DNA from 3 places in the Burkholderia sp. JP2-270 genome. Region 3 is predicted to be linked to each of the others. Evidence: riboswitches for the same ligand, from Rfam matches in the RefSeq annotation. Region 3 holds a riboswitch; each other region holds the start of a gene.
The links. Region 3 has a riboswitch for cobalamin ahead of DM992_RS24075 (CbtB-domain containing protein). Riboswitches for the same ligand answer to the same signal wherever they lie in the genome.
Positions count from the first base shown of each region.

Region 1: it holds a riboswitch for cobalamin, as region 3 does, so the genes downstream of both, cobA (uroporphyrinogen-III C-methyltransferase) here and DM992_RS24075 (CbtB-domain containing protein) in region 3, are expected to answer to the same signal.
Region 2: it holds a riboswitch for cobalamin, as region 3 does, so the genes downstream of both, cobG (precorrin-3B synthase) here and DM992_RS24075 (CbtB-domain containing protein) in region 3, are expected to answer to the same signal.

Region 1 covers NZ_CP029824.1:2,723,130-2,730,440, reverse strand. The annotation lists gene DM992_RS12915 (cobyrinate a,c-diamide synthase) at 1-226, opposite strand, end outside; gene cobO (cob(I)yrinic acid a,c-diamide adenosyltransferase) at 229-831, opposite strand; gene DM992_RS12905 (cobalamin biosynthesis protein) at 866-1,243, opposite strand; gene cobA (uroporphyrinogen-III C-methyltransferase) at 1,240-2,049, opposite strand; cobalamin riboswitch at 2,159-2,396, opposite strand; cobalamin riboswitch at 2,522-2,786, shown strand; gene DM992_RS12895 (HoxN/HupN/NixA family nickel/cobalt transporter) at 2,973-4,031, shown strand; gene cobW (cobalamin biosynthesis protein CobW) at 4,058-5,137, shown strand; gene cobN (cobaltochelatase subunit CobN) at 5,144-7,311, shown strand, end outside.
Region 2 covers NZ_CP029824.1:2,690,015-2,697,325, forward strand. The annotation lists gene DM992_RS12740 (cobalt-precorrin-5B (C(1))-methyltransferase) at 1-727, opposite strand, end outside; gene cbiE (precorrin-6y C5,15-methyltransferase (decarboxylating) subunit CbiE) at 727-1,971, opposite strand; cobalamin riboswitch at 2,174-2,366, shown strand; gene cobG (precorrin-3B synthase) at 2,474-3,838, shown strand; gene DM992_RS12755 (precorrin-8X methylmutase) at 3,831-4,457, shown strand; gene DM992_RS12760 (precorrin-2 C(20)-methyltransferase) at 4,454-5,188, shown strand; gene cobJ (precorrin-3B C(17)-methyltransferase) at 5,185-6,900, shown strand; gene DM992_RS12770 (MFS transporter) at 6,907-7,311, opposite strand, start outside.
Region 3 covers NZ_CP029825.1:1,377,703-1,385,013, forward strand. The annotation lists gene metE (5-methyltetrahydropteroyltriglutamate--homocysteine S-methyltransferase) at 1-862, opposite strand, end outside; gene DM992_RS24065 (LysR family transcriptional regulator) at 990-1,898, shown strand; gene DM992_RS24070 (CbtA family protein) at 1,921-2,649, opposite strand; gene DM992_RS24075 (CbtB-domain containing protein) at 2,663-2,872, opposite strand; cobalamin riboswitch at 2,905-3,047, opposite strand; gene DM992_RS24080 (histidine phosphatase family protein) at 3,096-3,683, shown strand; gene DM992_RS24085 (inorganic phosphate transporter) at 3,864-5,456, shown strand; gene DM992_RS24090 (2OG-Fe(II) oxygenase) at 5,742-6,485, shown strand; gene DM992_RS24095 (DHA2 family efflux MFS transporter permease subunit) at 6,762-7,311, opposite strand, start outside.

The DNA.
Region 1 (7,311 bases), on a different replicon from region 3:
GCAGTGCGCGGCAGCCGGCCTCGCCGACCATCCCGAGGTCGAGCGCATGCACGCTCGCGCCGCTCGCGCGTTCGAGCAGCATCGGATCGAGAAAATCGGGCCCGGTCTTGAACACGCGCACGCGGCGGCCGAGCCGGCGGTGCAGCCGCGCGAGGCCGGCCGTCACCGACGTCTTGCCCTGGCCGGACGCGGGCGCGCTGACGAACAGTGCGGGGCAGGCCGGCACGCTCAGAACTCCACGCCGCGCTGCGCCTTCACGCCTTGCTCCTTGTACGGATGCTTGACGAGCCGCATTTCGGTGACGAGATCGGCCGCGTCGATCAGCGCATCGGGCGCGTGCCGCCCGGTGACGACGACATGCACCGACTCCGGACGTGCGACGAGCGTCGCGAGCACTTCGTCGAGCGGCAGGTATTCGTACTTCAGCACGGTGTTCAACTCGTCGAGTATCACCATCCGGTAGTCGCCGCTTTCGATCATCCGGCGCGCCTCGTCCCAGCCCTTGCGCGCCGTCGCGATGTCGGCGTCGCGGTTCTGCGTGTTCCATGTGTAGCCGTCGCCCATCGTCACGAAGTCGCATTCGGCGACCGCGCCGAGGAAGTCGCGCTCGGACGTGTGCAGCGCGCCCTTGATGAACTGCACGACGCCGAGCCGCATGCCGTGGCCGAGCACGCGCACGGCCATGCCGAACGCGGCCGTGCTCTTGCCCTTGCCGTTGCCGGTGTGGACGATCAGCAGGCCTTTTTCATGGGTGGCGGCGGCCTGCTTCTTCTCGTGGCCGGCGCGGCGGCGTTCGGCCATCCGCTGATGGGATTCGGAGTCGGTCTTCATCGGGAATCGTCCTGTCGAAAGCGAAAGAAAGGGTTCAGAGCGGGCCGGCGAGTGCGACCGTCACGCCGTTCCGGATGGATTTGGGGCCCAGCAGCCGGCCGTGCGGTGCCGCGAGCTGCGCGCACGGCTCGGCCACGCCCGCGACGCCGAAGCGCGCGAGCGCGGCGTCCGACGGGCCGCTCGCGGCCAGTTCGGGACGGCTCGCGAGTTGCGCCGCGTCGAACGCGACGAGCGGCCAGCCGCGTCGCGCGCACAGCGTGCGCAGCGCGCGGGCACGCGCCTTGTCGGCGAGCGTCGCGACGAGCGCCGGTTCGGCGGCCGGGTAGAGCGCCAGCGCCGCGCGGATCGCGGCATCGAGTTGCGCGGCCGTCACGCCCGCGCGGAAACCGACGCCGAGCGCGACGCGCATCATGCGCTGCCGCCGAGCGCCGCACGCACCGACGGATCGTCGGCAAGCGCCGCGACGCGGCCGATTACGACGATCGCCGGCGAACCGATGCCGGTCGCGCCGACGCGTTCGACGACGGTGTCGAGCGTCGCGAGCACATGCCGCTGTTCGGGGCGCGTCGCGTTCTCGATCGCCGCGCACGGCGTATCGCCGGGCAGGCCGCCGTCACGCAGCGCCGCCGCAATCGCGTCGAGCCGGCGGATGCCCATATAGATCACGATCGTCATGCGCGTGGCCGCAAGCGCGCGCCAGTCGGGCTCGTCGGCGCCCGCGCCGTGGCCCGTGACGAAGATCACGCCCTGCGCGTCGCCGCGCTGCGTGACCGGAATGCCGAGCGCGGCCGGCGCGGCGATGCCCGAGGTGATGCCGTTCACGACCTCGACCGGGAAACCGGCCGCACCGAGCGCGGCCAGTTCCTCGCCGCCGCGGCCGAACACGAACGGATCGCCGCCCTTGAGCCGCGCGACGCTGCGGCCGGCGCGCAGGTGCGCGAGCATCGCGGCAACGATCGCTTCCTGCGGCGTCGACGCATGACCGCCGCGCTTGCCGACATGCTCGATGTGCGCGTCGGCACGCGCATGGCGCAGCACGTCGGGGTTCACGAGATCGTCGACGAGCAGCACGTCCGCCGCGCCGATCGCGCTCACGGCCTTGAGCGTCAGCAGGTCGGCGTCGCCGGGGCCCGCGCCGATGAGCCAGGCGCGGCTCATCGCGCGCGGCACGGCGCGCACCGTGTCGAGACAGTGGAAAGGGGAAGGCGGGCGGCACATCGGCGGCCGGCGAGCAGGCAATGCATGACGGATCGGGCGAAGCCCGCGCGAACGCGGGCGGAATGCGCACCCCATCCGTCCCCCGCGGATCGGGCGTTCGGCGAGCATCGGGCTCGCCCCTTGCGTCGGCCGGTATCCGGGCTGGCCGCTTGCCAGGCCGCGGCCTTCCCGCCCGGCTGACGGGCAGTGGCATCGTGGGCGGCATGGGCGCGTGCGCGGGGAAGCGCGTCGCGCGGGCGGCGTACCGTTGCGGGGACAGCACAGGCCGGGCGGTCGTCCGCCTCCTGTTTCCCGTTTAACTGCATGCGCGGAATGCGCATGCGAGCACCGAACGCGGCGCTACGATAGCACAGCGGTACGCCCGCGCGAACCCGCCGCGACGATGCCGGAAGCGGCCTCCGGCGTGGCGCCGCGGCCATGCAAGACGCCGTTCGGAAAGCCGCGCCGCCTTGACGCTCCCGCCCCCGACGCCTACACTCGCACGCGTTTTGGTGCTCGCGCGCGCCCTCCGGCGCACGCAGTTAAACGGGAAACAGGGAGCCTGCCTGCGTCGCAGTCGAGCCAACCTGTGCTGCCCCCGCAACGGTAAGCGAACGCATCGTGCCCGCCGCGATGCAGCGCCGCTTCGCCGCATGCCGCGCGCATGCGGACGACCGCCACTGGATGCCCTGCGCATCCGGGAAGGCGAAGCGGCGTGTTCGTCAGCCCGGATACCGGCCTAAACGTTGGGGTTCAGCGCCGCGGGGAGGCGGCGCATCGTCCACGGCCGCAGCATGCCCGACACCCGAGCGTTTCCCGATTCCCGTCGTCCGACCGCCCGTGCGAGCGCGCATGATCCGGCCCGATGAAGGGCCGGACCGCGCGGGGCGAGCCGCGACGGCCGTGTTGGCATTCTTCATGTCGACCGTTCGCAAAGGAGCGTCATGCTCGATTCGCTGTTTCGCCTGTTCAACGACAGCCCGTCCGGGCTGCGCGGCAAGATCGTCGCGATCTATGCGCTGCTGCTCGCGTTCAACGCAGGCGCGTGGATCTGGGCGTTCGCCGCCTTCCACGGTCAGCCCGTGCTGCTCGGCACCGCGCTGCTCGCATACGTGTTCGGGCTGCGCCATGCGGTCGACGCCGACCACATCACGGCCATCGACAACGTCACGCGCAAGCTGATGCAGGAGGGCCGCAGCCCGCTCGGCGCGGGCCTGTTCTTCTCGCTCGGCCACTCGACGGTCGTGATCGTGATGTCGGTCGTGGTCGCGCTCACGGCCGCGTCGCTCGCGCGCTTCGAGAGCATGAAAGCGTGGGGCGGCGTGATCAGCACGAGCGTGTCGGCGTTCTTCCTGCTGGTGCTCGCGATCGCGAACCTGCTGATCCTGATTTCCGTCTACCGGACGTTTCGCGCCGCACGGCGCGGCGAGCCGATCGTCGACGCCGATCTCGACCTGCTGCTGAACCAGCGCGGCGTGCTCGCGCGCCTGTTCCGTCCGCTGTTCCGGCTCGTGTCGCGCAGCTGGCACCTGTATCCGGTCGGGTTCCTGTTCGGCTTCGGCTTCGACACGGCGACCGAGATCGCGCTGTTCGGCATCTCGGCGGCGCAGGTGCAGGGCGGCCTGTCGTTCTGGTCCGTGATGGCGCTGCCGATGCTGTTCACCGCCGGCATGACGCTGGTCGACACGACCGACGGCATCCTGATGATGGGCGCGTATCGCTGGGCGTACGTGCGGCCGATCCGCAAGATCTACTACAACATGACGATCACCTTCGTGTCGGTGCTGGTCGCCGCGCTGATCGGCGGCATCGAGGTGCTCGCGCTGCTCGCGGACAAGCTGTCGCTGCAGGGCCCCGTGTGGGGCTTCGCGTCGATGGTGGCGTCGCACTTCGGCATGCTCGGCTACGTCGTGATCGGCCTGTTCCTCGCATGCTGGCTCGTGTCGGCCCTGATCTACCGGTTAAAGCGCTACGACGAGATCGACGTGACGATCTCGGCCTGACTCCCCCTTACGACCCTGGATATTCCATGACTCTACGCAAGCTGCCCGTCACGATCGTCACGGGCTTTCTCGGCAGCGGCAAGACGACGCTGATGCGCCACATCCTGCAGCACGCCGAAGGCCGCCGCATCGCGGTGATCGTCAACGAATTCGGCGAGCTCGGCATCGACGGCGAAATCCTCAAGGGCTGCGGCATCGGCTGCGACGACGCGCAGGACGAAGCGTCGGGCCAGCTTTACGAACTCGCGAACGGCTGCCTGTGCTGCACCGTGCAGGAAGAGTTCTATCCGGTGATGGAAGCGCTCGTCGAGCGCCGCGCTGACATCGACCACGTGCTGATCGAGACGTCGGGGCTCGCGCTGCCGAAGCCGCTCGTGCAGGCGTTCAACTGGCCGACGATCCGCAACAGCTTCACGGTGGATGCGGTCGTGACCGTCGTCGACGGGCCGGCTGCCGCGAGCGGCCAGTTCGCGGAAAACCCGCAGGCAGTCGACGCGCAGCGCCGTGCGGACCCGAACCTCGACCACGAATCGCCGCTGCACGAACTGTTCGCCGACCAGCTGTCGTCCGCCGATCTCGTGATCGTGAACAAGGCCGATCTCGTCGGCGACGCGCAGTTCGCGCAGATCGAAACCGCGATCCGCGAAGAGATCCCGCCGCAGGTGAAGATCGTGCGCGCGACGCGCGGCGAGCTCGACCTCGCGATGCTGCTCGGGCTCGAATCGGCGTCGGAAGAAACGATCCACCTGCGCCACGACCATCACGGCTCGGCCGACGACGGCGATCACGATCACCATCACGACGATTTCGATTCGGTGGTCGTGTCGGGCGACGCGGGCTCGCGCGAAGCGACGATCGCCGCGCTGCAGCGCGTCGTCGAAGCACACACGATCTACCGCGCGAAGGGCTTCGCCGCGCTGCCCGGCGCGCCGATGCGGCTCGTGATCCAGGGTGTCGGCCGCCGCTTCGACAGCTATTTCGACCGCCGCTGGCAGGACGGCGAAACGCGCGCGAGCCGTTTCGTGCTGATCGGCGAGGATCTCGACGCGGCCGCGCTGCAACGCGCGTTCGACGCCGCGTGCGCGGCCGAACCGCAACAGGCGTAACGCACGATGCATCTGCTGCGCACCACGCCGGGCGGCTTCGTCGACGATACGCAGGGCGTCGTCCGGATCGACCAGCAACCGGCCGACATCGTGATCCTGAGTTCGGCCGACACGACGCTGTCGCTGCTCGCGAGCGTCGTGCCGCAATTGCCGGCCGGCTTCCCGAGCGTGCGGCTCGCGAACGTCACGTTCCTGCGGCAGCCGGCGTCCGTCGATTTCTATGTCGACGACGTGCTGCGTCATGCGAAGACGGTCGTGATCGATCATCTCGGCGGCGAAGCATACTGGCCGTACGGGATCGAGCAGGCCGTGTCGCTCGCGTCGAAGCGTGCTCAGCAGCTCGCGATGTTCTCGGGCGACCTGCAGGAAGACCCGAACCTCGTCGCGAAGAGCACGGTCGCCCCCGACCTGTGCCGGCTGTGGTGGCGCTACCTGCGCGAAGGCGGCGTGCACAACGCCGAAGCACTGCTGCGCAGCATCGCCTTCCATACGCTCGGCTTCGGCGACGAACCCGAGCCGCCGCGTCCGCTGCCGGCCGCCGCGCTGTATCACCCGGCGCGCGACCGCGCGAGCGTCGACGACTGGCGGCCGCGCTGGACGCCCGGCGCGCCGGTCGTCGCGATCCTGTTCTATCGCGCGCACTGGCAGGCCGCGAACACGGCCGTGTTCGACGCGCTGGCCGACGCACTCGTTCAGGAAGGGCTGAACCCGCTGCCGATCGCGGTGACGTCGCTGAAGGACGCGGTGAGCCGCGAGGTCATCACGCAGCTCTGCGACATGCACGGCGTGGCGCTCGTGCTGAACACGACCGCGTTCGCGGCCGGCGCGATCGATGCCGCCGAGCCGGACGTGCTCGCCGGCGACGCGCCGGTGCTGCAGGTGATCCTGTCCGGCGGCAATCGCGACGCATGGGTGGCCGACAACCAGGGCCTGCATGCGCGCGACATCGCGATGCACATCGCGCTGCCCGAGGTCGACGGGCGCATCGTCACGCGCGCGGTGAGCTTCAAGGGGCTCGCCTATCGCTGCCCGCACACCGAGGTCGACGTCGTGCGCTACCAGCCGGATGCGGAGCGGATCGCGTTCGTCGCGGCGCTCGCGCGCGGCTGGTGCCGGCTGCGCACGCTCGACAACGCGAGCAAGCGCATCGCGCTGATCCTCGCGAACTATCCGCAAAGCGAAGGGCGGATCGGCAACGGCGTGGGGCTCGACACGCCGGCGTCCGCGCTGCGCGTGCTCGCGGCGCTGCGCGATGCGGGCTACGCGGTGGCCGACCTGCCGCCCGACGGCGATGCGCTGATCGCGCGGCTTACCGAAGGCGTGACCAACGACGCGGCCGTGCATGCGCTGCGCCCGGCGTTCCAGAGCTTCGCGCTGGCCGACTACGTCGCGCATTTCGCGCGGCTGCCGGCGGCCGTGCGCGCCGCGCTGAACGAGCGCTGGGGGCCGCCCGAAGCCGACCCGACGCTGCGCCACGGGCGTTTCACGATCGCAGGCTGGCGCGCGGGCAACGTGTTCGTCGGCATCCAGCCGTCGCGCTCGCGCGGCGAGAACGACTATGCGAGCTACCACGACGCGGATCTCGTGCCGCCGCATGCGTATCTCGCGTTCTATTTCTGGCTGCGCGATGCGTATCGCATCGACGCGGTCATCCATCTCGGCAAGCACGGCAACCTCGAATGGCTGCCGGGCAAGAGCGTCGCGCTGTCCGACGCATGCTGGCCCGACCTGACGCTCGGGCCGCTGCCGCACCTGTATCCGTTCATCGTCAACGATCCGGGCGAGGGCAGCCAGGCGAAGCGCCGCGCGCAGGCGGTGATCGTCGATCACCTGATGCCGCCGCTCACGCGCGCGGAAAACTACGGCCCGCTGCAGGATCTCGAGCGGCAGGTCGACGAATACTACGAAGCGCTGATGGTCGATGCGCGGCGCGCGAAGCTGCTGAGGAAGACGATCCTCGCGACGATCGCCGAACACCGGCTGCACGACGAACTGAGCGTATCGCCGCCGCGCGACGCGGGCGACGAGGATGCGCTGCTGACGCGCGTCGACGCATGGCTGTGCGAATTGAAGGAAGCGCAGATTCGCGACGGGCTGCACGTGTTCGGCGTGTCGCCGGCCGATCGTCAGCGGCGCGATACGCTGCTTGCGCTCGCGCGCTTTCCGGTCGGCGA
Region 2 (7,311 bases), on a different replicon from region 3:
CGCCCGCGAAATCGCCCATCTCGACCAGCGCCATGTCGGGCAGGTGGTAGTGCGCGCGCATCGCGTCCTCGCTCGTATTGCCCGTGCACGCGGCGATATGCTGGATGCCGTTCGCACGCGCGACGTCGATGCCCTGGTGGATCGACGCGATATAGGCCGAGCACGAGAACGGCCGCACGATGCCGGTCGTGCCGAGAATCGACAACCCGCCGACGATACCGAGACGCGGGTTCATCGTCTTCAGCGCGAGCGCTTCGCCGCCTTCGACGCCGATCGTCACGTCGAAGCCGCCCGCGTAGCCATGCTCGGCTGCCAGCGCTTCGAGGTGCGTCGTCATCATCCGGCGCGGCACCGGGTTGATCGCCGGTTCGCCGACCGCCAGCGTCAGCCCCGCACGCGTGACCGTGCCGACGCCCGGCCCCGCGTGAAAACGCACGCCGGGCGCCGCCGCGAGCGCGACGCGCGCGAAGATCAGCGCGCCGTGCGTGACGTCCGGATCGTCGCCGGCATCCTTGATCGTGCCGGCTTCGGCGCCGTCGGCCGTGATCCGGCAGAACTCGAGCCGCATCATCACGCGCTGCCCCTTCGGCAGCACGATCTCGACCGCATCGTCCGCGTGGCCCGCGAGCAGCAGGCGCGCGGCCGCGAGCGACGTCGCGGTCGCGCAGCTGCCGGTCGTATAACCGAAGCGCAGCGGCGCGTGATGTTCGGGGGTTTCGTCGCGCATCACGCGTCCGTCGGGTTCGTCGGTTCGGCCGTGGCGGCCGCGTCGGGCTTGCGCACCTCGTACAGCGTGACAGGCAACGGCTGCCGCCACGTGTCGAAGCGGCCGAGCGGTTCGGCATGCGCGAGCGACACGCGCGTGAGCGTGCCGCCGTGCGCATCGCGCCACGCGGCGAGCGCCATCTCGCCCTGCAGCGTGACCGCGTTCGCGACCAGCCGGCCGCCGGGCTTCAGCGACGACCAGCACGCGTCGAGTACGCCAGGCGCCGTCGCACCGCCGCCGATGAAAATCGCGTCCGGCGCGGCGAGTCCGGCGAGCGCATCGGGCGCGCGCCCCGCGACGAGCTGCAGGCCCGGCACGCCGAGCGCGTCACGGTTGTGCTCGATGTAGCGCTGCCGCTCCGCATGCGCTTCGATCGCGATCGCCTGGCATGACGGATGCGCGCGCATCCATTCGATGCCGATCGAACCGCTGCCGGCGCCGACGTCCCACAGCAGCTCGCCGGGTGCGGGCGCGAGGCGCCCGAGCGTCATCGCGCGCAGGTCGCGTTTGGTCAGCTGGCCGTCGTGGCGGTATGCATCGTCTGGCAGGCCGGGCGTGAGCGCGCGGCGCGGCGCGTCGGGGCCGGCCTGGCAGTCGAGCGCGACGAGATTGAGCGCGGCCGTTTCGTCGACGTTCCAGTCCTGCGCAAGGCCGTCGACACGCCGCTCGAGCGGGCCGCCCAGATGTTCGAATACGCTGATGCGCGTCGGCCCGAAGCCGCGCGCGGCGAGTTCGGCCGCGACGGCGGCCGGCGTGCGGCCGTCGGCACTCAGCACGAACAGGCGCCGGCCCGGCAGCAGGTGGCGCGCGAGCGTCGCGAGCGGACGCCCGACGAGCGATACCGCGCCGATGTCCTGCAGCGCCCAGCCGAGGCGCGCGGCCGCAAGCGACAGCGACGACGGCGCGGGCAGCACGCGCCATTCGTCGGGGGAAAGCCGGCGCGCGAGCGTCGCGCCGACGCCGAACAGCATCGGGTCGCCGCTCGCGAGCACGCAGACGGGCGACGGGCGGCGCGCAAGCACGCCCGCGACGTCGAACGGCGACGGCCACGTTTCGCGCGCGGCCGGCAGCCGCGCGGGCAGCATGTCGAGATGCCGCTGCGCGCCGACGACGAGCGTCGCGTCGAGCAGCGCGCGCCGCGCGCTGCGTCCGAGCCCCGCGTAACCGTCGTCGCCGATGCCCACTACCGTCAGCCACGCCGTCATGCACCCTTCCCCATCGTTCGATTCCATCGTGTCGCCGCGCGGCCGAAAAAGGGCCGGCGCAGCCGTCCGCATTGCGAAAGACGGCATGGTACCGTGTTCCATCCCGCGTTTCACCTGCCGACCCGCCGGCGCCGGGCCAACCTCCGCTTCGTCCGCCGAGAACGGCTTTCCGGTCGCGAACCGCGGTCGAAATCGGGTATCCTACGGCCGTTCGTTCGCCGGTGCCCTTCGGGGCCGAAGAGGGAACACAGGGCGCGCCGCGCGCCGCTGTGGCTGCCCCCGCAACTGTAGACAGCGAGCCGATCTCCCCCCTCACGCCACTGGTTCGACCGGGAAGGCCGGGAGCCGGCGCCGACCTGTCAGCCAGGAGACCTGCCGGCCAGAAAGTGCGTGCGTGCCAGTCGGCGTCGGGCGGGGTGTACCGATGCGTTGGCGCGCGGCGCGACACTGTTCCGATACCCCGTTGAGTTCCGCCCCCGATTCGATTCCTGCGTCGCCCGTCGTGCGCCCGTCGGCCTGCCCGGGGCTCGTGCGCGTCGTCGCGGCTGCCGACGGCGGGCTGTGCCGGATCAAGCTGCCGGGCGGCCGGCTCGATGCGCGCCAGGCGCGCGCGATCGCCGCCGCCGCGCGCGCATACGGCTCCGGCGCGATCGACGCGACCAATCGCGCAAATCTCCAGCTACGCGGCATTCGCGACGGCGGGGCCGACGCGCTGACGCGCGCGTTGCTCGACGCGGGGCTCGGCCCGCGCGCCGTTGCCACCGCAGACTCGACCGCCGATGCGGCCGCGCTGGCCGCGAGCGACGACGTCCGCAACGTGATGCTCAGCCCGCTCGCCGGGCATGACCCCGCCGCGCTCGTCGACAGCCGCGCGCTCGTCGTTCCGCTGCTCGACATGCTGGCAAGCGAACCGCGCCGCGGCGAGCTGTCGCCGAAATTCTCGATCCAGCTTGACGGCGGCGAATCGATCGCGGCGCTCGATCATCCGCACGACATCTGGCTCGCCGCATGGCGCCGCGACGACGGCGCGGTGCGCATCGCGGCCGGGCTGGCCGGCTGCCCGCCGGTCGCGCACGACGATCCGCCTGCTTCGGTCGATGTGTCGCCCGACCAGAGCGTCGCGCTCGTGCGCGCACTGCTGCTCGCGTTCCTCGATCTCGCGCCGGCCGACGTCACGCGGATGCGTGCGCTGCTCTCGACGTGCGGCGAACGCGCGTTGCTCGAACATGCGCGGCACTACCTGCCCTTCCCGCTCACGGCCGATCCAGCGCTCGCCGGCTGGCAGCGCATGCGATCCGATTCCGCACTGCGTTTCGGTGCGCGTCCGTCGCTCGACGCGGCGCGCTGCAGCGTCGGCGCGCAATTCGCGCTCGGGCGGCTCGACGCGACGCAACTGGAACGGCTCGCCGCATTGGCCGAAACCGACGGCGACGGCACGCTGTCGATGACGCCGTGGCAAGGCATGTTCATCCACGGCGTGTCGCATGCACGCGCACCGGCCACGCTCGATGCGCTCGCAACGCTCGGCTTCGTCTGCGCATCGTCGGACCCGCTTGCGACGCTCGTCGCGTGCACCGGCAGCGCGGGCTGCGCGAAAGCGCACGCCGACACGAAACGCGACGCGCTCGCGCTCGCCGCACGCATCGGCCATCCGGTCGACGTGCACCTGACCGGCTGCGAGCGCCACTGCGCGCTGCCGCATCCCGCGGCGCACACGCTGGTCGCGGTGGCGCCCGCGCACTACGACCTCTACCGGCGCGACGCCGCCGCGGGCCTCGGCGCCCCGCTCGCGCGCCATCTGACGATTGACCAGGCCGCGGCCCGACTGACGGACGCGCGGCATAGCCAGGACACCACCGATGCTTGACTACATTCGCGACGGGCAGGAAATCTACCGCCAGTCGTTCGCGACGATCCGCGCCGAGGCCGACCTGTCGCAGGTTCCTCCCGACCTCGAGAAACTCGCGGTGCGCGTGATTCACGCGTGCGGGATGGTCGACGTCGTCTACGACCTGCGCTTCTCGGCCGGCGCCGGCACCGCGGGCCGTACGGCGCTCGCGGCCGGCGCGCCGATCCTGTGCGACGCGAAGATGGTTGCCGAAGGCATCACGCGCGCACGGCTGCCGGCCGGCAACCCCGTGATCTGTACGCTCGGCGAGCCGGAGGTGCCCGACCTCGCGCGCCATCTCGGCAACACGCGCTCGGCTGCCGCGCTCGAACTGTGGCGCCCGCATCTGGCGGGCAGCATCGTCGTGATCGGCAACGCGCCGACCGCGCTGTTCCACCTGCTCGACATGATCGACGCCGGCGCGCCGCGCCCCGCGCTGATCCTCGGGTTCCCGGTCGGCTTCATCGGCGCGGCCGAATCGAAGGCGATGCTCGACGCCGACAGCCGCGGCGTACCGTACGTCGCGCTGCTCGGCCGGCGCGGCGGCAGCGCAATGGCGGCCGCCGCGGTCAACGCGCTCGCGACGGAGGTCGAATGACGACCGCGCGCGGACGCCTGTTCGGGGTCGGCGTCGGCCCCGGCGACCCCGAACTGATGACGATCAAGGCGCTGCGCGTGCTGCAGGCCGCGCCCGTGGTCGCCTATTTCGTCGCGAAGGGCAAGAAAGGCAATGCGTACGGCATCGTCGAAGCGCACCTGCTCGACACGCAGACGCAACTGCCGCTCGTCTATCCGGTGACGACCGAAGCGCTGCCGCCGCCGCTTTGCTACGAGACGGTGATCGCCGACTTCTACGATACGGCCGCCGAAATCGTCGCGGCGCACCTCGACGCGGGCCGCGACGTCGCGGTGATCTGCGAAGGCGACCCGTTCTTCTACGGCTCGTACATGTACCTGCACGACCGCCTCGCACCGCGCTACGACACCGAGGTCATCCCGGGCGTGTGCGCGATGCTCGGCGGCACGGCCGTGCTCGGCCAGCCGCTCGTCTATCGCAACCAGAGCCTGTCGGTGCTGTCGGGCGTGCTGCCCGAACACGAGCTGCGCGCGCGGCTCGCGCAGGCCGACGCGGCCGTGGTGATGAAGCTCGGCCGCAATTTCGACAAGGTGCGGCGCGTGCTCGACGAACTCGGGCTCGCGAAGCGTGCGCTGTACGTCGAGCGCGCGACGATGGCGAGCCAGCGCATCGTGCCGCTCGACGAAGTCGACCCGATGGCGTCGCCGTACTTCTCGCTGCTCGTCGTGCCGGGGGAAAAATGGCAAGGATGACGACCCCGCCCGCGATCGTGATTCTCGGCGCGGGTGCACTCGACACCGCGCGGCGCATCCAGGCGCGCTACCCGGGCGCCCGCGTGCACGGACTCGCGTCGCGTGTCGATGCCGACGAGCCGTTCGACGAACTCGGCGCGCACCTGCGCGAACTCTATGCGCGCGGCCTGCCGATCGTTGCGCTGTGCGCGGCCGGCATCGTGATTCGCTGCGTCGCGCCCGCGCTGGCCGACAAGGGCGTCGAGCCGCCGGTGCTCGCGGTCGCGGAGGACGGCTCGGCCGTCGTGCCGCTGCTCGGCGGGTTGACGGGCGTCAACGTGATCGCGCGCGAACTGGCCGAATGGCTCGGCGTCGCGCCGGCGATCACGACGAGCGGCGAACTGCGCTTCGGCGCATGCGTGCTCAATCCGCCCGAAGGCTATGCGCTCGCCGATCTCGCGCAGGGCAAGCGCTTCGTGTCCGACCTGCTCGCGGGCGCGTCGACGCGCATCGACGGCGCGGCCCCGTGGCTCGACGACGTCGCGCTGCCGCGCGACGACACGGCCGCGCATGCGATCCGCGTGACGCCCGACGCATGGCGCGGCACGCAAGACGAACTCGTGATCCATCCGCGCAGCGTGGTGGTCGGCGTCGATGCGCAAACCTTGCACGCGAACGAAGCGCTCGCCGCGCGCATCGAAGCCGCGCTCGACGCACAAGGGCTTGCGCGATTGGCGCTCGCGGCCATCGTCGCGCCCGCATCTTCGATCGGCGAAGCCGCGCTGGAGGAAGCAGCGCAAACGCTCGGCGTGCCGCTGCGCTTCGTCGATGTCGATATCGACCATCACGCGCAAGCCGATGCGGCCACGCTGCTCGGCCGCGCATTGCGTGTCGCGCATACGCTGCGCGCAGCGTCGAACGGGCTCGCGTGCGCGGTCGCATCGCATCCGGTCGATCCCGCCACGCTCGGCCGTGCACGCGGCCGCCTGACGGTGCTCGGCCTCGGCCCGGGCAGCGCCGCGTGGCTCACGCCGGCCGCGCGCGCCGCGCTCGCGCAAGCGACCGACATCCTCGGCTACACGACCTACGTGAACATGGCCGGCCCGTTCCGGGCGGACCAGCGCGTGCATGGCACCGACAATCGCGAAGAGATGCAGCGCGCGCGTCATGCGTTCGAACTCGCGGCCGAAGGCCGGCGCGTCGCGGTCGTGTCGTCGGGCGACCCCGGCGTGTTCGCGATGGCCGCGGCCGTGCTCGAAGCGCTCGACGAGTCTCGCGACCCGCAATGGGCCGCGGTCGACCTGTGCGTGGAACCCGGCGTATCGGCGTCGCTCGCGACGGCCGCGCAAGCCGGCGCACCGCTCGGCCACGACTTCTGCGCGATCTCGCTGTCGGACAACCTGAAGCCGTGGGACGTGATCGAGACGCGCCTGCGGCATGCGGCGCAAGCCGATCTCGTGATGGCGTTCTACAACCCGATCTCGCGTGCGCGGCCGTGGCAGCTCGACCGTGCGCTCGATGTCGTGCGCGCGCATCGTGCGGCCGATACGGTGGTCGTGCTCGGGCGCGACATCGGCCGGCCGGGCGCGACGCTCGCGACGACGACGCTCGGCGCGCTGCGCAGCGACCAGGTCGACATGCGCACGATGGTGATCGTCGGCTCGTCGACCACACGGCGTTTCGCGATCGACGGCGGACGCGAATGGGTCTATACGCCGCGCTGGTATCGCTGAACGCGGCTAGCGTGTGAAGCGGGCGCCGCGCACGTCGGCATGCCCGGTGCCGGCTGCGCCCCCGGTTCGCCAGAACCGGTACACGAGCACGCCGACGATGGCCTGCGCCACGACGACGAACGCGACGCAGCCGGCCCATCCCCACCGATGCCAGCCCGGTAACGGCAGGATCGACCCGAGACTGCCGCCGAAGTAATAGCAGGACAGGTAGATGCCGATCGCCGTCGAGCGTGCCGTGGAAGCGGCCTGCGAGATGAATGCGTTGGCCGATGCCTGTTCGACGAACACGGCGGTCGAGCTGAGCGCGAGGCCGGCCAGGATCACCGGCACGCTGTCGGACAGCGTCAACAGCGCCCCGCCGATTGCAAGCGCGGCCGCGGCAAGCCCCGGCGCGCGCGGCCCGCGACGCCG
Region 3 (7,311 bases):
GCTCGGCGGGCAGCTCGCGCACCAGAGCGTCGATTTCGTCGCGTGCATTGATCGCGTCGACATGCAGGCCGTCGACCGGCAGCGAGCTCGCGAGCGTCAGGTTGTCCTGAAGCTGGCCAAAGTACGTGGCAAGCAGCAGCTTGATGCGGCGCGTCTCCAGTGCCGCATACGCGGTGCGAAATGCCTGCCGCCATTCGGCGTCGAGTTCGGTGACGAGAATCGGTTCGTCGATCTGCACCCATTCGACTCCCTGCGCGGTCAGCGTATCGAGCAGCGCGCCGTACACGGGCAGCAGCTTCGGCAGCAGCGCGAGACGGTCGGAATCGTCCTTCTCCTTGCCGAGCCACAGGTACGTGACGGGGCCGATGATCACCGGCTTGGCATTCACGCCCTGCGCGTTCGCCTCGGCCAGTTGCTGCAGCAGGCGCGACGGGTCGAGCGAGAAGTTCGTGTCCGCGTGGAATTCCGGCACGATGTAGTGGTAGTTCGTGTCGAACCATTTCGTCATTTCACCGGCCGCGACGCCACCGCAGCACGCCGCATGCTCTTGCGCCGACTGCGCCGAACGGCCGCGCGCAACGCGGAAATAGTTGTCGAGCACGTCGCCGTGGAAGCCCTGCACGCGCTTGGGCAGGTTGCCGAGCGTGAAGCTCATGTCGAGCACCTGGTCGTAGAACGCGAAATCGCCGATCGGCGCGAGATCGAGATCGCGCTGGTCGTGCCAATGGCGCTGGCGCAGCCCGGCGCCAAGCGCCTTCAGCTCGTCGCGCGACGATTCGCCCTTCCAGTAGCGTTCGAGACCGAACTTGAGTTCGCGCTTCGCGCCGATGCGCGGAAAACCGAGGTTGTGTGTCCTGACCATGAAGCTGCCGTCCAGATGAAATAGAAGATCCGGCAGCCATGATAGGGATTTCAAACCATGAAATAAAATGGCATTATTTCATTCATCCATTAAATTTGTTCATGCATCTGTTAGATAAGCGATATCCATGCTGGAACGATTCCATCTCGTCGTCATTCGTGAAGTCGAGCGCCAGGGCTCGCTGACCGCGGCCGCCAATGCGTTGCATCTCACGCAATCGGCGCTCAGCCACACCGTCCGGAAAATCGAGCAGCAGCTCGGCACGCCGATCTGGGATCGGGAAGGACGCGGCCTGCGGCTCACGCAGGGCGGGCACTATCTGCTGAAGCTCGCGAACCGGCTGCTGCCGCAGTTCGAGCTCGCCGAGGAGCGGATGAGGCAGTACGCGAAGGGCGAGCGCGGCACGCTGCGCATCGGGATGGAGTGCCACCCGTGCTACCAGTGGCTGCTGAAGGTCGTGTCGCCGTATCTGTCGCGCTGGCCCGACGTCGACGTGGACGTGAAGCAGCGCTTCCAGTTCGGCGGCATCGGTGCGCTGTTTGGCTATGACATCGACGTGCTCGTCACGCCCGATCCGCTGAACAAGCCGGGCCTGCGCTTCGATCCCGTGTTCGACTACGAGCAGGTGCTGGTGGTCGCCGACTCACACCGGTTCGCGAACGCCGACTACGTGACTCCCGAGCAACTGACCGACGAGATCCTGATCACGTACCCGGTCGAAACCGACCGGCTCGACATCTACAACCAGTTCCTGACGCCGGCCGGCATCGTGCCGAGGCGGCACAAGTCGATCGAGACGACCGACATCATGCTGCAGATGGTCGCGAGCGGGCGCGGCATGGCCGCGCTGCCGAGATGGCTCGCCGACGAATACGCGGACCGGATGCCGGTCGTGCCGGTCAAGCTCGGCAAGCAGGGGATCGCGAAGCAGATCTTCCTCGGCATCCGCGAAGCAGATGCATCGATCGACTATCTGGCCGCGTTCGTCGCGCTTGCGCGCGAATCGACGTGGAACGCGCCGCGCATGCTGCGCTAGGCGTGCCCCGTCGCGATACGTGTCAGGCGGCGCGCATGCCGATGCGTTCGCCGCGCTCTACCCATGCGCCGAACAGCAGGCCGATCGTCGTCCACATGATCGCCTGCATGCCGATGGCCGCGACGCGGAACTTCCACAGCACGGCGGCCGGGAACGCGGCCGGCACTTCGTCGATCGACGGCAGCCCGACCTGCACGGCCGCGATGATCGCGATGAACACGAGCCCCGCGACGATCGACGCATTCCATTGGCCGAGCTTCGCCAGCAGATGGCGGCGCACGCTGACCGAGAACGCCATCGTCGCAATCGAGATCGCGATCATCAGGAAGAACAGGCCCGTGCGATAGCCGATCGTGTCGGGATCGCCGACCGACGGCGGATTGGCCGGGTACTTGATGTTCGGCACGATCACGAGCGCGACGAACGCCGCCAGCGCAAGCCACGCGGCCAGCGGCCGTGCCGGGAGACGGCCGCCTCGCCCGTATGCATACGCAAAGACCAGCGAGAACAGCCCGCCGAATGCCGCGCCGTAGGTCACGACACCCGTCAACAGGCCGAGGCCGGCCTGCGTGTCGCGGCTGACCAGTTCGTGCTCGTGCTCCGGCACGTCGCCTTTGGCGGCCTCGAGCTTTTCTTCAAAGGAAATCGCCTGATCGACTTGCGGTTCGCCGACGATTTTCGCGAAACCGAACGTGAGGAGGCCCGCGGCGATGCCTGAGAGCATCCCGCGCATGAGCAGCTTTCCGACCATCGTGTACTCCGCGTCAGTGGCAGGGAAAGCCGAGCAGATGGCGGCCGTCGTGGACGAATTCATGCACGTACATGCCCGGCACGAGCGACGTCGCGCCTTGTTCCGCGCCGACGAAATAGAGTGCGAGCAGCAGGATCAGGCCGACGAACACGGCCCACGGCAACAGTTCACGGACGGGGATGGGTGCCGGCACGGCAACCGGCTTCAGCACTGCTTCGCTCATGGATGCACCTCAGGGGAATCGCGCCCCGACAAATGTTGGATGGGTACGAAGGCAGGTCTGGCTTCCGGGATCGGGATTCCCCGGTTACAGTGGCGCGACCGCGCCGGGATTGCACCGGCTTCCGCGTTTCGTATCGGGCGAATTGTACGCGCGAACGTCCGCGTATTGAAGTGAAGGTCTGCGGACGACCGCACAACCGCCCCGGCCCCTTTCGAAAACCGACATCAACATGCATGCCTCGCTGCGCCTGATCGCACACGCATCGACCCGGGCAATGCGCACCGGCGCGTTTCCCGACGACGATCCGCTCGACGCTCACGGGCTCGCGAACGCCGCTGCGCTGCGCGACCGGTGGGCAGGCGTCGCCGGCTCGCTCGTGCTGTGCAGCCCCGCACGCTGCGCGCGGCAGACCGCCGATGCGCTCGGGCTGCATGCCGACGTCGATGACGCGCTGCGCGACATCGACTACGGAAACTGGCGCGGCAAGCGGCTGCACGACCTCGCACGCGACCTGCCGGACGAACTGGGTGCATGGATCGCCGATCCATCCGCGTCACCGCATCGCGGAGAGTCGTTCGAAGCCGCCGCTCGCCGCGTCGGCGCATGGTTGAACGCGCTGCCGCCTGGCCGCGACATCGTCGCGGTCACCCACGCGGCGATCGTTCGCGCGGCCGTCGCACACGTACTGCGGATGAATCCCGACGCTGCAACCCGCATCGACGTCGCGCCGCTGTCGTGCATGACCTTCGTTGCATCACCGCACGGCTGGGCATTGATGACGAACGACGATCGGCGCGACACCGATGCGTAAGTCCCTGCCGTGTCGTGTTCACTATCTGGGCCGCGATACGGGCCGACGTGTCGCATCTCGGTCGCGCGCCGACATTCACCTTACGTCGCCGTAAGACATACCGTTCGTCATCCCGATTGTCATCAAACTGACTGCTGGCCGCAGCTAGGATCGGACGCGGTTCCCTCACGAGATGCCGTCATGAATCAACCTGCTTCGTCCGCCGCGAACAATCGCGGCTCCGTCGAGCGCAACCGGCAGGTCGGCTATGCCTTCTTCCTGCTGGTGCTCGCGATCGGCGCCGTCTATATCGCCACGCACCTGATCGACGATCTGTCGCCAGTCCGCGAAGGATCGCTGTTCCCGTACCTGATGCTCGGCGCCGCGCTGCTGATCGCGCTCGGCTTCGAATTCGTCAACGGTTTCCACGACACCGCGAACGCGGTCGCCACCGTGATCTATACGCACTCGCTGACACCGAACGTCGCGGTGATCTGGTCCGGCATGTGGAACTTCCTCGGCGTGATGGTTTCGAGCGGCGCCGTCGCGTTCGGCATCCTGCAGTTGTTGCCTGTCGAACTGATCCTGCAGGTCGGCAGCGGCGCGGGCTTCGCGATGGTGTTCGCGCTGCTGATCGCCGCAATCGTCTGGAACCTCGCGACCTGGTATTTCGGGTTGCCTTCGTCGAGCTCGCATACGCTGATCGGCTCGATCATCGGCGTCGGGCTGATGAACCAGTTGATGCACGGGCCGTCGGGCACGAGCGGCGTCGACTGGGGCCAGGCGCTCGGCGTCGGCAAGTCGCTGCTGCTCTCGCCGATCGTCGGTTTCCTGTGCGCGTCGCTGCTGCTGCTCGTGCTGAAGGCCATCGTGCGGATTCCCGAGCTGTACAAGGAGCCGCCGAAGGACCAGCCGCCGCCGTTCTGGATTCGCTGCCTGCTGATCCTCACCTGCACGGGCGTGTCGTTCGCGCACGGTTCGAACGACGGGCAGAAAGGAATGGGCCTCATCATGCTGATCCTGATCGGCACGGTGCCGACCGCGTATGCGCTGAACAAGGCCGTTACGCCCGCCGAATCGCAGACCTTCGTTGCGGTCGCGAACCAGGCCGCCGCGACGTTCGGGAAATACACGAGCGGCGTCGCGCCGTCCGCGAACCCGCGCGCCGACGTCGAGCACTACGTGCAGCGTCGCGAGCTGACGCCCGCCGTGCTGCCGGCCGTACAGCAGTTGTCGACGTCGCTCGCGACTGCGGTCGGCGCGTCGGGCTCGATGGCAGCCGTGCCGCAGCGCGACGTCGACAACGTGCGCAACACGATGTATCTGGTATCCGAAGCAATTCGCCTGATCGAGAAGTCGGGCCAGCCCGCGTTCGCCGCCGACGACAAGCTCGCGATCGACAACTATCGCAAGCAACTCGATCACGCGACCAAGTTCATTCCGACGTGGGTGAAGGTCGCCGTTGCGATCGCACTGGGCCTCGGCACGATGGTCGGCTGGAAGCGGATCGTCGTGACCGTCGGCGAGAAAATCGGCAAGCAGCATTTGACGTACGGTCAGGGCGCGTCGGCCGAACTCGTCGCGATGCTGACGATCGGCGCCGCCGACGTGTACGGGCTACCGGTTTCGACGACACACGTGCTGTCGTCGGGCGTCGCGGGCACGATGGCGGCGAACGGGTCCGGGTTGCAATGGAGCACGGTGCGCAGCCTCGTACTCGCGTGGGTGCTGACGCTGCCGGCGTCTATCGCACTTGCGGGCGGACTCTACTGGTTGTTCCGGTTGCTGGCCTGATCGGGGACGGGGCGGGTGGCCGGCGGAAGCCGGCCGCCTGCTGTTGGAGATTCGACCCTCGCTTCTTCGCTCCGACGTGGACGCATTCGGTGCGTCCATGCCACATCGCGAGCTTTCCTCTCTTCCTTTTCCGAATTGGAGCGCAAGATCTGGAGCGCGCCGGCGCACGGAAGTCGCTAGACTGGGTTCATCAACTTTCTTCGTGGACTCGACTGTGCGCGCGACGTTTCCTGAGCATTCCGAGCGACCGCACGGCGCCACACTGCTGACGAACGAGGTACGCCCGTGAACATCGCCGATCTGCAACCTGCCGTCGAATCGCTGGACATCGCGCAACGCGCCGACACGGTCGACTGGACGGCCGTCGATGCCGAACTCGATCGCTACGGATGCGCGCGCGTGCCGGGCCTGATCTCGGCAAGCGAGTGCGATGCGCTCGTATCGCTCTATCCGCGGGATGCGCTCTATCGTTCACGCATCGTGATGGCGCGACACGGATTCGGGCGCGGCGAATACAAGTATTTCGCATATCCGCTGCCCGCGATCGTCTCGGAACTGCGTACGACGATCTACCCGCATCTCGCGCCGATCGCGAATCGCTGGAACCAGGCACTCGGAATCGACGTCCGCTATCCGAAAGACCATGCTGCCTTCCTTGACCGCTGCCACGCCGCGGGACAAACACGACCGACGCCGCTGATCCTGCAATACGGTGCCGACGACTACAACTGCCTCCATCAGGATCTGTATGGCGAGCACGTGTTTCCGCTGCAGGTCGCGATCCTGCTGTCGGCGCCGGGCCGCGATTTCACGGGAGGAGAGTTCGTGTTGACGGAACAGCGGCCACGCATGCAGTCGCGTGCGGAAGTGGTGCCGCTGACGCAAGGCGACGCGGCGATCTTCGCCGTGCACGGCAGGCCCGTGCAGGGAACGCGCGGCGTCTATCGCGTCAACCTGCGCCACGGCGTAAGCCGGATCAGAAGCGGCCATCGCCACACGGTCGGCATCATCTTCCATGATGCCCAGTGACGGTAATCGGGACGAGCACGATACGGTCGTGCGGTTGATCGCACCAACGGGTTCGCGCGAGGAGCACCTCGCATCTGTCGCGCCAGTCGCGCGCGATCATTCCGGGGGCGTTACGACCACGCATCGCCGTGCGATCTGCCCGCTCGTCCGCTTTGACGGATGACAGCTTGCGCTCCCCGGCAAGTCATCACAGCCATGACGATTCGACGTTGCTGGCGAGCGACAGGAAACAAAAGCACTCACCTGTCGCGACACAAACGCGATTAGCCGTCCGTCCTACCCTCGCGCCACATTCGCCCGCAGCCGATCGCCTGCATCGGAGGCCAATCGCGCGTAGCCCGGCAACGTCAGCAGTGCGAGCACGCCCGCCGCGACGAATGCACAACGGAAATCGTCGAGCACGTAATGCATGCCGGCCGCATCGCCACGCACCAGTGCCGCGAGCCGCAGCGACAACGCGCCGAACGCGATCCCCATCCCGATCGTCATTTGCTGCGCAGCGCTCCACAACGTGCTGGCCGCGCTCGTCTGGTGAGCCGGGATATCCGCATAGGCCAGCGTCGCGAGCGTCGTGAACTGCATCGACCGCGTCAGCCCGTAGACGAATACGACGAACAGCGTGATCGCCAGCGGCGTCGATGCGGTCAACCAGCCGCACGCAATCGTGAAGATGCCGACGATCGTCACGTCGACGAGCGCGACGCGCCGGAATCCGTAGCGGTCGAGGATCCACGACGTTCCTGCCTTCATGCCGAGATTGCCGAGCGCACTCGCGAGCAGCAGCAAACCGGACTGGAACGGCGACAGCCCGAAACCGATCTGGAAC